DNA from 3 places in the Klebsiella scottii genome. Region 1 is predicted to be linked to each of the others. Evidence: predicted binding sites of a transcription regulator. Region 1 holds the regulator's gene; each other region holds the start of a gene.
The links. Region 1 encodes Fur, which represses iron uptake genes when iron is present. Its sites were predicted from a motif close to ATAATAATGAGAACNACTATCAA; they were not measured.
Positions count from the first base shown of each region.

Region 1 (5,140 bases):
GCGCCCTGGCCCCGGAACGCATCGACGGCCTGGTGGCTATTGATATCGCGCCGGTGGATTATCACGTCCGCCGCCATGACGAAATCTTTGCCGCCATTAACGCCGTGACCGCTGCCGGCGCCGCAACCCGTCAGCAGGCGGCGGCAATTATGCGCAAGCATCTGCAGGAAGAGGGAGTCATTCAGTTTCTGCTGAAATCCTTCGTTGACGGCCAGTGGCGTTTTAACGTGCCGGTCCTGTGGAATCAATATAGCCATATCGTCGGCTGGCAGCCGGTTCCCGCGTGGCCGCATCCGGCCCTGTTTATCCCAGGCGGCAACTCTCCCTACGTGACCGATGAATATCGCGACGCGCTGCTGGCTCAGTTCCCTCAGGCCCGCGCGCACGTGATTGCCGGCGCGGGCCATTGGGTCCATGCGGAGAAACCGGAAGCGGTATTGCGCGCAATTCGTCGATATCTCTCCTTTTTAGCGGCATAACTGGCTAAAAACTGCCCGACCGCGCCGCAGAATGCCTGCGGTCGTTGGCGCAGCGGTTCGCCTGATGTATTATGGCGCGCTATCTGTGTCGGCAATGGCCCGACAACTCGTTTCCCCGAAGTCACTCTGAATCATGGCAAAAGAACAAACGGACCGTACGACATTAGATTTGTTCGCAACCGAGCGTCGCCCGGGTAGACCAAAGACCAATCCGCTTTCGCGCGACGAGCAGCTGCGCATCAATAAACGCAACCAGCTTAAACGCGACAAAGTTCGCGGCTTAAGGCGCGTGGAGCTCAAGCTCAACGCTGAAGCGGTTGATGCGCTCAACGAGTTAGCTGATGCCCGTAATATGAACCGTAGCGATCTGATTGAAGAGATGTTGATGAACCAGCTGGCAGCCCTGCATAGCCAGGGTAAAGTCTGAGAAACCTCAAAAACAACACTTTCATGTAGCAGAGTGTGCAGTCGGGTGTGATTGCTGTTTCCGCGCCCTTCCCTGTTCTGCTATGATTGCCGTTATCTGCGGGCATTACGCCACTACCACATCATTAAGTTTCAAGAGGTTATTTTACTCATGGCAATCATCGGCATCTTTTTTGGCAGCGACACCGGCAACACCGAAAATATTGCAAAAATGATCCAAAAGCAGCTTGGTAAAGATGTTGCTGATGTTCACGACATTGCCAAAAGCAGCAAAGAAGACCTGCAAGGTCATGATATTCTGCTGCTGGGCATCCCAACCTGGTACTACGGTGAAGCGCAGTGTGACTGGGATGATTTCTTCCCGACGCTGGAAGAGGTCGATTTCAACGGTAAGCTGGTAGCCCTGTTTGGCTGCGGCGACCAGGAAGACTACGCTGAATACTTCTGTGACGCGCTGGGTACCATTCGCGACATCATCGAACCGCGCGGCGCAACCATCGTCGGCCACTGGCCGACTGCAGGCTACCATTTTGAAGCCTCTAAAGGTCTCGCCGATGACGACCATTTCGTCGGTCTGGCTATCGATGAAGACCGTCAGCCTGAGCTGACCAACGAGCGCGTAGAGAAGTGGGTTAAACAGATTTCTGAAGAACTGCATCTCGAAGAAATCAAAAACGCCTGATCGTTAAACGGCGCTACCTTCGGGTATCGCCGTATTGATAGGTAAAAGCAATAAAACTAATAGCTACAAGTTTTTAACTTTTAATCACATATCTGTACAATGTCCTCTGATTTAACGAGGAGACGTGACACAGTTTGTAGCGTGTGCCTCGTTTTTGACAGCATACAAGGCTCGATGCTTGCGGTTTTCATTTCATCATGGCAGTTCTATAATGAGACGCATTACATCGGGTGATTCTCTGTATTACTTCCGCTAATGGAAGTAGATCGTTTAGCAACAGGACAGATTCCGCATGACTGACAACAATACCGCATTGAAGAAGGCTGGCCTGAAAGTCACACTTCCACGATTAAAAATTTTGGAAGTGCTGCAGGGGCCGGATAACCATCACGTCAGCGCGGAAGATTTATACAAACGCCTGATCGACATGGGTGAAGAGATCGGTCTGGCTACCGTTTATCGCGTACTGAACCAGTTTGATGATGCCGGCATTGTTACCCGCCATAATTTTGAAGGCGGTAAATCCGTTTTCGAACTGACGCAGCAGCATCATCACGATCATCTGATTTGCCTCGATTGTGGCAAAGTGATCGAATTCAGCGATGACTCCATCGAAGCGCGTCAGCGTGAAATTGCCCACCGTCACGGTATCCGCCTGACCAACCACAGCCTGTACCTGTACGGCCACTGTGCAGAAGGCGATTGCCGCGAAGATGAACACGCGCACGACGCGGTGGAAAAATAGTTTCCCGCAGCGTAAGCAGCAAAAAGCCAACCCGCAGGTTGGCTTTTTTTATGCCCGCAAATACGGAGTACGAGGGAAATCAGGGCCGGGTATTGTTGCTGCGGATCTCTTTCCAGATCTGGTCGCAGCGGGCTTTCACCGCCTGATCGTTGCCGGTGCGGGTCGCCAGGATACACTGCTGATAATCCAGCACGCGCACGCTTTCCTGATTAGCGAACTGCTGATGCTGCTTATCCTCTTTAAGAACGTTCAGCACGCTCTGGCACGCCTGAACTTTATCCGGATTCCCTTCTGCCGTATTGATGCAGGCGCTGTAGGCATCCTTCAATTTAGTATCTTCTTTTGGCGCCGGTGACTGCGTACAGGCCACCAGACCCGATGCCATGATGGCGATGAGCAATAGCTTCTTCATAATCAACCTCACGGGCTGGCGGCAGGCTTACGCCCGCCGCTACGGCATCAGAAAATAGTGAACGGGGCAATAACCATAAACTTCACGTCGCGCTCATCCTGGAAGATGTTGCCGTAACCGCCGCTCCAGCTTGGAATATCGGAGTGGTTGTCGTACTGAGTGAAGTGGAGTTTGAACAGCGTTCCTTTCGCCCGGCCGTCCTGCACGGTATACATGGCATCGAGGCTGTAGGCCGACTCTTCCAGACGTTTGTCCGCGTTGTAGTACGCATCGGGCGTCGCCATTTTGCCTGGTTTCGCATCCCACGCGTAAACGTAAGACGCGCCAAACGCCCAGCCCGGCATATTCCAGTTTTTCATGTCGTACATGGCGCCGAAGAACACGGCTTTTTCGCCGTTGGCGTTGAAGTCTGAGCGGTTATCCCACCACACGTCCAGGCGACCGTTAGAGGATGCGTAGGTTGGAGTCATACGCTGCAGGAAGTAGCCCTGCTGACCTTCAGCCTTCACCCAGGTGCCTTCCAGACGCAGGTCCAGCACGTCGGCAACCTTGTAGCCAAAGGTTAGCGCCTGTAGCCAGGCGGTGCCGTCATAAATATCGTTCGCGCCGCCGTTGCTGACCTTATCGCGGGTACCGTAGAACTGATAGCTGGTGCTTAACGGAGCGCCGGCGACGTCAAATTTATAGCTGGCCTTAGCAAAATACTGGTCGATATAGCCTTGAGCCTGGCCAAACGCGGCTTCCAGCACGAGGTCATTTTTAAAATCATATTTGGCGCCCAGAGAGTGCAGATAATCGACTTTCGTCTTCTTATCGTTCTGATAGAACTCATCCATCTCAATGTGCCACGGCGCTTTGTATTCGTTCGTCCACATGTAGGAGAAACTCAGCGCGCCAGAGTCGCCGTAATCAAAGTTGGCTCCGGCTTCGGCACCTTGATAAGTGCCCGGCATAAAGCTCCAGTGCGGAGCCAGCAGCGTTTGCCCGGTTGGCTGAATATAGCCAGCGCGCGCCCACGCCGGGCCATACTTAAATTTTGCCGCCGCTTTATAGAGGCTAATCCCGCTCTTGTCGCCGGAGTAATCTTCGTCGTAGGCTTTATTTCTTGAGGAGAAGGCAATTTCGTTCGGGTGACCGCTTTCGCTGCTTTCCGCCATTTCAATTGCGGTAAAGGCAGCCACGTCAATACCAAACATATCGGCAGCATAGCCGGACTGGAAATCCAGGTTGGCGTTCCAGGTTGAATGCGAAAGGTTGGTTTTGTACTTATCGCCGTCGGTGACGTCTTTACGGTCGCGCTCACGCTGCCAGTAATAGATACCGCCGGTTAACGTGGAATCATCAATAAAACCTGCTGCGCTGGCCTGCGGAACAACGATCCAGCTCGACATCGCGGTGACGGCGGCAATAGCCAGCGCCAGCGTACTACGTTTGCCACTAAACGTACGCATGTGCATATCCTCTTTGACGTTTTAAAACGCGGAGCCAAAGGCAAGCCGCGAAAAATAAATAAGACTGCTAAAAAGCGGTGCGGTAAAAATCCGCATATCCACTCTGGATAGACTATTTTTCGTGACGCGAATTATCAATCTCTTTCGCCGACCAAAGCTTAAGATTATGACAAAGCGCACATAATCTATGTCTTTTTGTTACAGCCTGGGATTTCGTACATTTAGCGCGGAAGTATTTGCAAAATCAGGATAAAAGATGAGATGGAAACGCTTACAGCGGTTTTTTACACAAAAATAACAGACGGGCCAGGCGGGATATATTACAAGCTGTAAACAAGATTAATTCGCATCGCGAAAATAACCAAATGAGTCAGCTAAATGCGGAAATAAAAAAACGCCGCGCGATGCGGCGTTTTTGATGACGATGCGGCGACGCGGGTTTATGCGCCGATCTTCGCCCAGGTATCACGCAGGCCAACGGTGCGGTTGAACACCAGACGGTCGGCGCTTGCATAGCGGCTGTCGAGGCAGAAGTAGCCTTCACGCTCGAACTGCAGGGCCTTACCGGCCTGCGCCTGCGCCAGGCTCGGCTCGGCGAAGCCGTGCTTGATAACCAGCGATTCGGGGTTCATTACTGCAAGGAAGTCCTCTTCTGCGCCCGGATTCGGCACGCTGAACAGACGGTCGTACAGGCGAATTTCTACCGGCAGCGCGTGCGCCGCGCTCACCCAGTGGATAACGCCCTTCACCTTGCGGCCGTCCGCCGGATCTTTGCTCAGCGTATCGGCATCATAGGTGCAGAAGATAGTGGTGATATTGCCCTCTGCATCCTTCTCTACGCGCTCGGCTTTGATCACGTAGGCATTGCGCAGGCGAACCTCTTTGCCCAGTACCAGACGCTTGTACTGCTTGTTGGCTTCCTCACGGAAGTCAGCGCGATCGATC
Region 1 is NZ_JARXNI010000020.1:2,710,191-2,715,330, forward strand. It holds gene ybfF (esterase) at 1-479, shown strand, start outside; gene ybfE (LexA regulated protein) at 613-906, shown strand; gene fldA (flavodoxin FldA) at 1,057-1,587, shown strand; gene fur (ferric iron uptake transcriptional regulator) at 1,880-2,332, shown strand; gene QFI97_RS20425 (ChiQ/YbfN family lipoprotein) at 2,412-2,744, opposite strand; gene chiP (chitoporin ChiP) at 2,792-4,195, opposite strand; gene glnS (glutamine--tRNA ligase) at 4,636-5,140, opposite strand, start outside.

Region 2 (5,140 bases), on a different contig from region 1:
CGTTATAGTTATCTCGCTTATTCTCAGGGCGGGGCGAAATTCCCCACCGGCGGTAAATCAACCATAGCGTTGAAAGCCCGCGAGCGCTTTTTGCGAAAGCAGAAAGGTCAGCAGATCCGGTGTAATTCCGGGGCCGACGGTTAGAGTCCGGATGGGAGAGAGTAACGGCTCAGTCGGATTGCATCCGCTTGCGTTGACTTTTGCCGCTTAACCGGCACTCCTAAGACTGCCCTGATTCTGGTAACCATAATTTTAATGAGGTTTTTTTACCATGAATCAGACGCTCCTTTCCTCTTTTGGTACCGCTTTTGAACGTGTGGAACACGCTTTAAATGCACTGCGCGAAGGCCGCGGTGTGATGGTGCTGGATGATGAAGATCGTGAAAATGAAGGCGATATGATTTTCGCCGCCGAAACCATGACCGTTGAGCAGATGGCGCTGACCATTCGCCACGGCAGCGGTATTGTTTGCCTGTGCCTGACCGATGAACGCCGCAAGCAGCTTGACCTGCCGATGATGGTGGAAAATAACACCAGCGCCTACGGCACCGGCTTCACCGTGACCATCGAAGCCGCCGCTGGCGTCACTACGGGCGTCTCTGCGGCCGACCGCGTCACCACCGTACGTGCTGCGATTGCCGATGGCGCAAAACCATCCGACCTGAATCGTCCTGGCCACGTATTCCCGCTGCGCGCTCAGGCGGGCGGCGTGTTGACCCGCGGCGGCCACACCGAAGCCACTATCGATCTGGTGACTCTCGCAGGCTTCAAGCCGGCTGGGGTTCTGTGTGAGCTGACTAACGACGATGGCTCTATGGCCCGCGCGCCGCAGTGCATCGAATTTGCTCAGCAGCACAATATGGCCGTGGTCACCATTGAAGATCTGGTGGCCTATCGCCGCGAGCACGAGCGTAAAGCCAGCTGATCCGGCTTCGCTGCATCCCAAAGCCCACGTAATCGTGGGCTTTGTTGTTTTTGGCGTTAGCCAATCCCCATCGCCTGCAAAGCCACGAGGCTAAATCCCATCACCGACATACCGCACAGCACGCCATAGCTTGGGTTGCTTTGCGGATCGATCTCTTTTGCCAGCGGCATGAGCTCATCAACCGACAGCGCCACCATAATCCCGGCGACGGCCGCCATAATGGCGCCCATCACCACCGGCGATACCAGACTGCCGAGGATCAGCCAGGCCAGCAGGCCGCCGAGGATCTCGGCCATTCCGGATAGCCCGGCCCAGAATACCGCCTTGCGGCGTGAGCCCGTCGCGGCATACACCGGGCCCGCCACCGCCAGCCCTTCGGGAATGTTATGCAGCGCGACGGCCAGCGCGACGCCTATGCCCAGCTCCAGGTTGTTGCTGGCCGTCACGAAGGTGGCGATGCCTTCCGGGAAGTTGTGCAGGCTGATACCGAGCGTCAGCAGAATTGCGGCGCGGCGCAGATTGCGCGGGCGGGGGACGCCGGGCGACATCAGATCCTGCGGATGGGCGTGCGGCAGCATATGGTCCAGCGCAAAGTAGCCCAGCAGGCCGATAACAAACATGCCGTAACCGAGCAGCGCCGACATTCCCTCGGCGTTCAGCGCGGCGGGCAGCATCTCCATCAGCGAGATAAGCAGCATGATCCCGGCGGCGAAACCCAGAGAAAAACCCAGCAGGCGGTTGGAAGGTTTCTGGCCCAATACGCCGAAAATCGCGCCGATAAAGGTCGCGCTGCCGGCCAGCAGGGTCAATATTAGGGGGGATGACATCACTCAGCTCCTTTGATAATGATTATCATTCATAATATCCATATTGTCTGACGGCAGCGAGAGGGAAATGAGTCCTTTACCGCGACTTACATTCAAATTTTCTGATGATGATCATCACGCTTATCTGAGTTTATCCTGATGCAAAAACGCGTAATGTGAAGGCATCAAATCTCCTCTACTCAAGGATATCATCATGTCCCTTACCCGAATGCCAGCGTTGTTTTTAGGCCACGGCAGCCCGATGAACGTGCTGGAAGATAACATCTATACTCGCGCCTGGCGGCATCTGGGCGAAACGCTGCCGCGTCCGCGGGCGATTGTGGTGGTCTCCGCACACTGGTTTACGCGCGGTACCGGCGTCACGGCGATGGAAGCTCCGAAAACGATCCACGATTTTGGCGGCTTCCCGCAGGCGCTGTACGATACGCACTATCCGGCCCCCGGTTCCCCTGAGCTGGCGCAGCGTCTGGTTGAGCTGCTGGCACCCGTACCGGTGACGCTGGATAAAGAAGCCTGGGGCTTCGACCACGGTTCGTGGGGTGTGCTAATCAAAATGTACCCTGATGCCGATATTCCGATGGTGCAGCTGAGCATCGACAGCAGCAAGCCGGCGGTCTGGCATCTGGAGATGGGGCGCAGGCTGGCGGCGCTTCGCGATGAAGGCATTATGCTGATAGCGAGCGGTAACGTGGTGCATAACCTGCGCACGGCGCGCTGGCATGGCGAAAGCACGCCGTATCCCTGGGCGGAGTCGTTTAATGAGTATGTGAAAACGAATCTGACCTGGAAAGGGCCGGCTGAGGAACATCCGCTGGTGAACTATCTGGCGCATGAGGGCGGGTCGCTCTCAAACCCGACGGCGGAACACTTCCTGCCGTTGCTGTACGTGCTGGGCGCCTGGGACGGCGAAGAGCCGATTTCCGTGCCGGTAGAAGGAATGGAAATGGGGTCGTTAAGCATGCTGTCAGTGCTTGTCGGCGCGTAGCGGGGAAATGGAGATGCCCCGGCAGGCGCAGTGCTGCCGGGGCGGGATACTACTCGACGAAAATGTGCGGATAGAAACGTGAAAGATCCTGGGTGATCAGCGCCCGATCTTCACGAACGCCGATCCCGGCTGGCTTATCGTTGATCAGCCAGCTGCCGATCAGCGTATAGCTATCGCCAAACTTCGGCAGCGGATAGAACTCCTGCACGATGGTACCTTCTTCGCCGTACGGGCCTTCTACCGCTTCCACCACCTTGCCGTTTTCAACAATCGACACGTTTGCGCCTTCGCGGGAGAAAATCGGCTTGATGACGTACTTCTCCATTTCGGGATGCGCGTCTTCGCTGAACCAGGATGCCAGCAGGTTAGGGTGGTTCGGGAACATCTTCCACAGCAGCGGCAGCAGCGCCTTGTTGGAGATAATGCTCTTCCATGCCGGCTCAAGCCAGCGTACGCCGGCGTCTTCCAGCTTGGTGGAGAACACCTCGCGCAGCATATACTCCCACGGATAAAGCTTGAACAGATTGCCGATAACCTGATCCTGAACATCGGTAAACTGGCCTTTTTCGCCCAGACCGATATCTTCGATATAGAGGAATTCAGTGGCGACACCGGCTTCGGCAGCGCAGTCCTGCAGATACTGTACGGTACCGCGATCCTCTTCGGTATCGCGGCAGCACGCCATGTGCAGCAGCTGGAAGCCAAACTGTTCGCGAAGCTCGGTAAAGCGCTCAATCAGCTTTTCCTGCAGGCTGTTGAACTGGTCGCTGCCTGCCGGCAGCTGGCCGGCGTTGAGCTGATCTTCCAGCCAAATCCACTGAAAGAAGGCCGCCTCATACAGCGAGGTTGGCGTATCGGCGTTGTTCTCCAGCAGCTTTGGTTCCCCAACGCCGTCCCACGCCAGGTCGAGGCGCGAATAGAGCGACGGCTGGTTGGTTTTCCACGACTGGCGCACGAAGCCCCAGGTGTGTTTGGGGATACGGAATTTGGCCATCAGCTCATCGCTGCCGATCACGGTTTCTACCGCCTGCAGGCACATCTGATGCAGCTCGGCGGTAACGTCCTCCAGCTTCTCAACCTGCGCCAGGGTCAGCTTGTAATAGGCCTCTTCGCTCCAGTACGGCTCGCCGTACATGGTATGAAAGCTAAAGCCATATTCATTCGCCTTTTCGCGCCAGTCCGGGCGCTCCGTGATGCTGATTCTTTCCATGAGTGTTAGCCGCCCATTGAGCGTTTGGATGAGGTGGTACCAGCGGCGCTACGCTGCATGGCGGACTGTTTCGCCACCGACTCGCCGAAGCCGCCGCGGGTCACGGTGCTGGTGGTCGCTGGTTTTGGCGCCATCGCCGTCTTCGGTACGTTCATAGAACGACCCGGCTGCGCGGCGCCGTAGCTCTTGCCGCCGGCATCGGTGTACTGACCATAGGCCGGGCTGGCCGGGTTTTTCGAGCTGAACAGCGGCTGCTGCGCGCCCATGCCGCCGCCCATCATGCGGCCCATCATGTAGCCGGCCATCAGCGGCATCCAGAAGCTGCCGCTGCTTTGTGCCTGAGCCTGATTTTCCGGCGCTACGCCTGCCTGAGCCGGCGTTTGCTGGCACTGGCCTTCACCAAACTCCGCCACGCAATCTTCACGCGTGGCGTATTTTGGCGCGGTACGTTCGGCTTCTTTGGTCGCGTTATTAAAGGCGGTTGTGCACTCTGCGCCTTTGCCAGGGTTGGCTGCAGAGCAGTCATCGGCATTTTGATACAGAGAAACCGTCTCGTCGGTTTTTTCGCAGCCGGCGAGCATAAAGACGGCCGTCACGGCAAGAGCGACCGGCGTCAGATGGCGTGCGCTCCAGCTTTTGCGGAACGAGGCATGATTAATATTTTTTGTCCGTTTCATTTTTGTCTTCCTGGACCCAGTGGTATGGCGGTTTGTTAACGCTCAGGATAGAGGATGAGTGGTGGAAAATGAAGCGAATAGGGGCGGAAAGGAGGGGATCTTTACGTTGCCTTACGTTTAGCGCTCCGCTTAACGCAATCCGTTAAGCGAAGCGCTATGACGCAACGAAGATTATTGGCGGAAAGGATTCGCGCCGCTGGTTTTCGTGGTGTGAGCTGCCGCCGGTTTAGCCGCTGGCGCTGCGCTGTTGCCGTAGCCGTCGGCGCTGGCGTCCTGCTGCGGGGTTTCCGGCGCAACGCTATCCGGTGAGGTCGCGACAGGTTTGCCCAGCGTATTGTTCAACGCAACCAGATCCTGCTCATTCAGGGTACCGAGCGCGGACTTGATGTTCAGCTGGTTAATCAGGTAGTTATAACGCGCGCTGGAGAGCTGCTGCTTGGCGTTATACAGCGTAGTTGTCGCATCCAGCACATCAACGATGGTACGCGTACCAACGGAATAGCCAGCTTCCATCGC
Region 2 is NZ_JARXNI010000019.1:228,032-233,171, forward strand. It holds FMN riboswitch at 16-167, shown strand; gene ribB (3,4-dihydroxy-2-butanone-4-phosphate synthase) at 272-925, shown strand; gene zupT (zinc transporter ZupT) at 982-1,752, opposite strand; gene ygiD (4,5-DOPA-extradiol-dioxygenase) at 1,946-2,737, shown strand; gene QFI97_RS04855 (glutathionylspermidine synthase family protein) at 2,787-3,947, opposite strand; gene QFI97_RS04860 (DUF1190 family protein) at 3,953-4,624, opposite strand; gene tolC (outer membrane channel protein TolC) at 4,796-5,140, opposite strand, start outside.
Region 2: a site for Fur is predicted at 1,765-1,787, ahead of zupT (zinc transporter ZupT). Genes of this name have one in related genera too.

Region 3 (5,140 bases), 2.5 Mb from region 1:
GCGATGGTGGGCCAGCATGTCGCTGAGGACGCGATCGATTTCATGGCAGGCGTTGCCCGCCGTCAGGGCGGCCTGAGTGCAGGTTATCTGCTCGCTCATCCGCGCAAAATGCGTAAAATCGCCATCCCCCAGCGTGTGGTGCAGCAGCTCGCCCCGCTGCTGGGCGCCGCTGCAGGGGGCGCCAACGATATGTAGAACCGGGACGTGTTCGGCATAGCTGCCCGCCACGCCGTTAAGCGCGCTCAGCTCGCCAACGCCGTAGGTCGTCAGCAGCGCGCCGGCGCCTTTAATACGCGCATAGCCGTCGGCCGCATAGGCGGCATTCAGCTCGTTGGCACAGCCGACCCATCCCAGCGCTTCATGCGCGATAACACGATCGAGGAACTGTAGGTTGTAATCTCCCGGTACGCCAAACAAGCGGTCTATGCCGCAATCTACAAGGCGATCCAGCAGATAATCGCCAATAGTGTAAGTCGGTTGCATAGCCATACTCCTCATCCCGTGCAGGTAATTTGAGTATTGAATAAGCGATCGAACTGTCCAGATTGTGTTGAATATATGAGGTGGAAAGCAAAATTTACGACTCTGGGGTGTGTACTCCGCGTTGAACATTCTTTAGTGTAAACGTATACACAAGCTGTTTTATCTGCGGAGGAAGTATGGTTTACCAGGCAAATGCGACGCGATATCAGACAATGGAGTACCGCCGATGCGGTCATAGCGGACTAAAGCTGCCGGCAGTTTCTCTCGGCCTTTGGCATAACTTTGGTGACGAAACGCGGGTAGAAACCAGCCGCCAGCTGCTGCGCCACGCCTTCAACCTCGGCATTACGCACTTCGATCTGGCCAACAACTACGGGCCGCCGCCGGGTTCCGCCGAGAGCAACTTCGGCCGCATCCTGCGGGAGGATTTTTTACCCTATCGCGATGAGCTGATTATCTCCAGCAAAGCCGGCTACACCATGTGGGACGGGCCTTACGGCGACTGGGGTTCGCGCAAATATCTGATTGCCAGCCTCGATCAGAGCCTGAAACGGATGGGGCTGGAATACGTCGATATCTTCTATCATCACCGCCCCGATCCCGAGACTCCGCTGCTGGAAACCATGCGCGCGCTGGACCATATCGTGCGTCAGGGTAAAGCGCTTTACGTCGGGCTATCGAACTACCCTCTCGCCCAGGCGACGGAGGCGGTGGGCATCCTCAACGACCTTGGCACGCCGTGCATTATTCATCAGCCAAAATACTCTATGTTCGAACGCTGGGTTGAAGATGGGCTGCTGGATTTCCTGCAGACGCAGGGAGTCGGAAGCATTGCGTTTTCACCGCTGGCCGGCGGCCAGCTGACCGACCGCTATTTACACGGCATCCCGGCTGATTCCCGGGCAGCCAGCGGCAGCCGCTTCCTGCAGGCGGATCAGCTGACGGCGGAAAAACTGGAGAAAGTCCGCCGGCTGGACGCCCTGGCGCAGGCTCGCGGACAGAAGCTATCGCAGATGGCGCTGGCCTGGGTGCTGCGCGGGGAAAAAGTGACTTCGGTGCTGATCGGCGCCAGCAAAACGGCCCAGCTTGATGATGCCGTCGGGATGCTCGCCAACCGTCACTTCAGCCCGGAAGAGTGCGCGAAAATTGACGCGATTCTTGCGGCGTAAACAAAAACTTACTTTAGCAAAAAGTGCTCTTATCCGCGATTTAGGAGTTCATCCAATGCTGCGGGGCTTAACGGCTCCGTACTATCACGTTAACAAGCCGCAAGGCTCGATCGTGAAGGAGAAGAGTATGTTCAGGTCACTGATACTGGCTGCAGTGCTACTGGCCTCAGCGCCGTTAGTTGCTAACGCTGGTGAAATCACCCTGCTGCCATCTGTAAAATTACAAATAGGCGATCGCGACAACTACGGTAATTACTGGGACGGTGGCGGCTGGCGCGACCGTGATTACTGGCGTCGTAACTACGAATGGCGTGATAACCGCTGGCGGCATCATGACAACGGCCGTCACCGCGGCTGGGATAAGCGCAAAGCCTACGAACGCGGCTATCGCGAGGGCTGGAACGATCGCGACGACCGTCGCGGCGGCTGGGGACGGGGACCGGGAGGTCGTGGACCCGGCCACGGCCATCACTAAATGTCCTTCAATCAGTTTAATCAAATTGGGGAGCCGTAAGGCTCCCCAATTTATTATCGACTTATAAGCCGAACGCCGTCCCCACCAGCAGCCAGCCGTTCAGCAGAACCACAATCGCCACGATGACCCAGCCGGTTCGCTTAATCCATGCGCTATTCACCAGATCGCCCATCAGCTTCGGGTTGCTGGTAAAGATCAGCAGCGGCACCAGCGCCAGCGCAATACCAAAGCTCAGCAGTACCTGACTCATCACCAGGATGCGGGTCGGATCGAGCCCCATCATAATGACGATGAACGACGGCAGCATGGTGATCGCCCGGCGAAACCACAGTGGGATATGAAAACGAATAAACCCCTGCATCACCACCTGACCCGCCAGCGTGCCGACAACCGTCGACGACAGCCCGGCAGCCACCAGGCTGAGGCCGAATATAGTTGCTGCGGCGTGGCTCAGCAGCGGCTCCAGCGTCAGGTAGGCGGCATCAAGATCGGCGACGCCGGTATGGCCGTTAAAGTGAAACGCGGCGGCGGCGGTGGCCATCATCGCCAGATTGACAAAGCCGGCAATCGTCATCGCAATCGCCACATCCCAGCGGGTTGCGTTATAGCGCTCTTTGCGCGAGCCGTCATGCAGATTCTGGGTCAGCGACGAGTGCAAATAGATAACGTGAGGCATAATGGTTGCCCCCAGAACCCCGGCCGCCAGGAACACCGCTTCCCCGTTCGGCAGGCTCGGGATAATCATCCCTTTTGCCAGCGGCGCCAGCGCCGGCTGAGAGAAAATCAGCTCCGCGATGTAGGCCCCGGCAACAAACAGCAGCAGCCCACCAATCACTTTCTCCAGCGGCTTTTGCCCGCGACGCTGCAGCATCAAAATCAGAAACGTGGCGATACCGGTCAACACCGCGCCCTGTAGTAAAGAGACGCCAAGAAGCAGCTTAAAGCCGATCGCCGCGCCAATAAACTCGGCCAGATCCGTCGCCATGGCGATAATTTCCGCCTGCACCCAATAGAACCACACCACCGGGCGCGGATAGTGATCGCGAATCTGCTCCGCGAGATTTTTACCCGTCGCAATTCCCAGCTTTGCCGACAGAACCTGAATCAGCATCGCCATCAGGTTTGCCCACACCACCACCCACAGCAGCTGGTAGCCAAAACTGGCGCCCGCCTGGATATTGGTCGCAAAGTTACCGGGATCGATATACCCGATGGCAGCAATAAAGGCAGGCCCCATCAAAGCGAGCTTCATCTTGCGCGCTGCGCGACCGCTGCTATTCTCAACGCGACTGCTTGTCATTTTCTGCCTCAGAAATATAGCCTTTGCTATGTTTGATGCTACCAAAATGCGAATGATTATCAAGTTCATTTATAACGGCGATAATTATTGCTTTGATAGGGGGGAACGATAGCGGCTAACAACGAAAAGGTGGCAGTGATGGAAGTACATCTCGCCTGGTCATCAGATTAGTACAACTAAGCAACTTTTAAAACCTTTACGCAACATAACAAAAATGTATGTTTGATCACTATTTTGGTGATTAGTCACAGTTCCTTGCAATAGTGTGGATTTGATCTCGTTTTCTTTGGGCTTGTTACATAGAATGTGCACAGAAATTTAACCTGCCTCATATTTGGAGCAAATATGGACCGCGTCCTGCACTTTATCCTCGCGATCGTCGTGGTGGCTATTTTGGCCCTTTTGGTCAGCCACAACCGTAAGCAGATTCGTATTCGTTATGTTATTCAATTGCTAGTCATTGAAGTCTTGCTGGCCTGGTTCTTCCTGAACTCCGATATCGGTCTGGGCTTCGTGAAAGGATTCTCCGAGATGTTCGAAAAACTTCTCGGCTTTGCTAACGAAGGGACCAACTTCGTCTTCGGCAATATGAACGATAAAGGCCTCGCCTTCTTCTTCCTCAAGGTTTTGTGCCCAATCGTCTTCATTTCCGCGCTGATCGGTATTTTGCAGCATATCCGCATCCTGCCTATCGTCATTCGCGCGATCGGTACCGTGCTGTCCAAAATTAACGGCATGGGTAAACTGGAATCATTCAACGCAGTCAGCTCGCTGATTCTGGGCCAGTCGGAAAACTTTATCGCGTATAAAGATATCCTCGGCAAAATGTCGCGTAACCGCATGTACACCATGGCGGCTACTGCGATGTCCACCGTTTCCATGTCTATCGTCGGCGCGTACATGACGATGCTGCAGCCGAAATATGTCGTTGCGGCGCTGGTGCTTAATATGTTCAGCACCTTTATCGTACTGTCGCTGATTAACCCGTACCGCGTTGATGAAAGCGAAGAAAATCTGCAGATGTCGAATCTGCATGAAGGCCAGAGCTTCTTTGAAATGCTGGGTGAGTACATCCTGGCAGGCTTTAAAGTAGCGATTATCGTTGCCGCGATGCTGATCGGCTTCATCGCGCTGATCTCTGCGCTGAACGCCCTGTTCGCGACCGTTACCGGTTGGTTCGGTTACAGCATCTCCTTCCAGGGCATCCTCGGCTACATCTTCTACCCGATTGCATGGGTGATGGGCGTGCCGGCTGGTGAAGCGCTGCAGGTCGGCAGTATTATGGCCACCAAGCTGGTTTCAAACGAATTTGTCGCAATGATGGATCTGCAGAAAATTGCCAGCACGCTCTCTCCGCGCGCGGAAGGCATTATCTCCATCTTCCTGGTCTCCTTCGCCAACTTCTCCTCAATCGGGATTATTGCCGGGGCGATTAAAGGCCTGAACGAAGAGCAGGGTAACGTTGTTTCCCGTTTTGGCCTGAAGCTGGTTTACGGCTCGACCCTGGTGAGCGTGCTCTCAGCGTCTATCGCCGCGCTGGTACTGTAATTTCTTAAGGTTGTGCAAAAGCCGGGCTGGTCCCGGCTTTTTTACGCCTGTAATTCCTGAAGCGGCCGAGGCTTGCCGATCAGGTAGCCCTGCAAATAGTCGACGCCGAGCGCCAGCAGCCGCGCCTTCTGCTCTTCCGTTTCCACGTACTCCGCCACAACCGTC
Region 3 is NZ_JARXNI010000020.1:192,484-197,623, reverse strand. It holds gene QFI97_RS08730 (alpha-keto acid decarboxylase family protein) at 1-483, opposite strand, end outside; gene mgrA (L-glyceraldehyde 3-phosphate reductase) at 660-1,652, shown strand; gene QFI97_RS08720 (DUF2502 domain-containing protein) at 1,780-2,127, shown strand; gene QFI97_RS08715 (Nramp family divalent metal transporter) at 2,189-3,427, opposite strand; gene nupC (nucleoside permease NupC) at 3,773-4,975, shown strand; gene QFI97_RS08705 (sensor domain-containing phosphodiesterase) at 5,017-5,140, opposite strand, start outside.
Region 3: a site for Fur is predicted at 3,468-3,490, ahead of QFI97_RS08715 (Nramp family divalent metal transporter). Genes of this name have one in related genera too.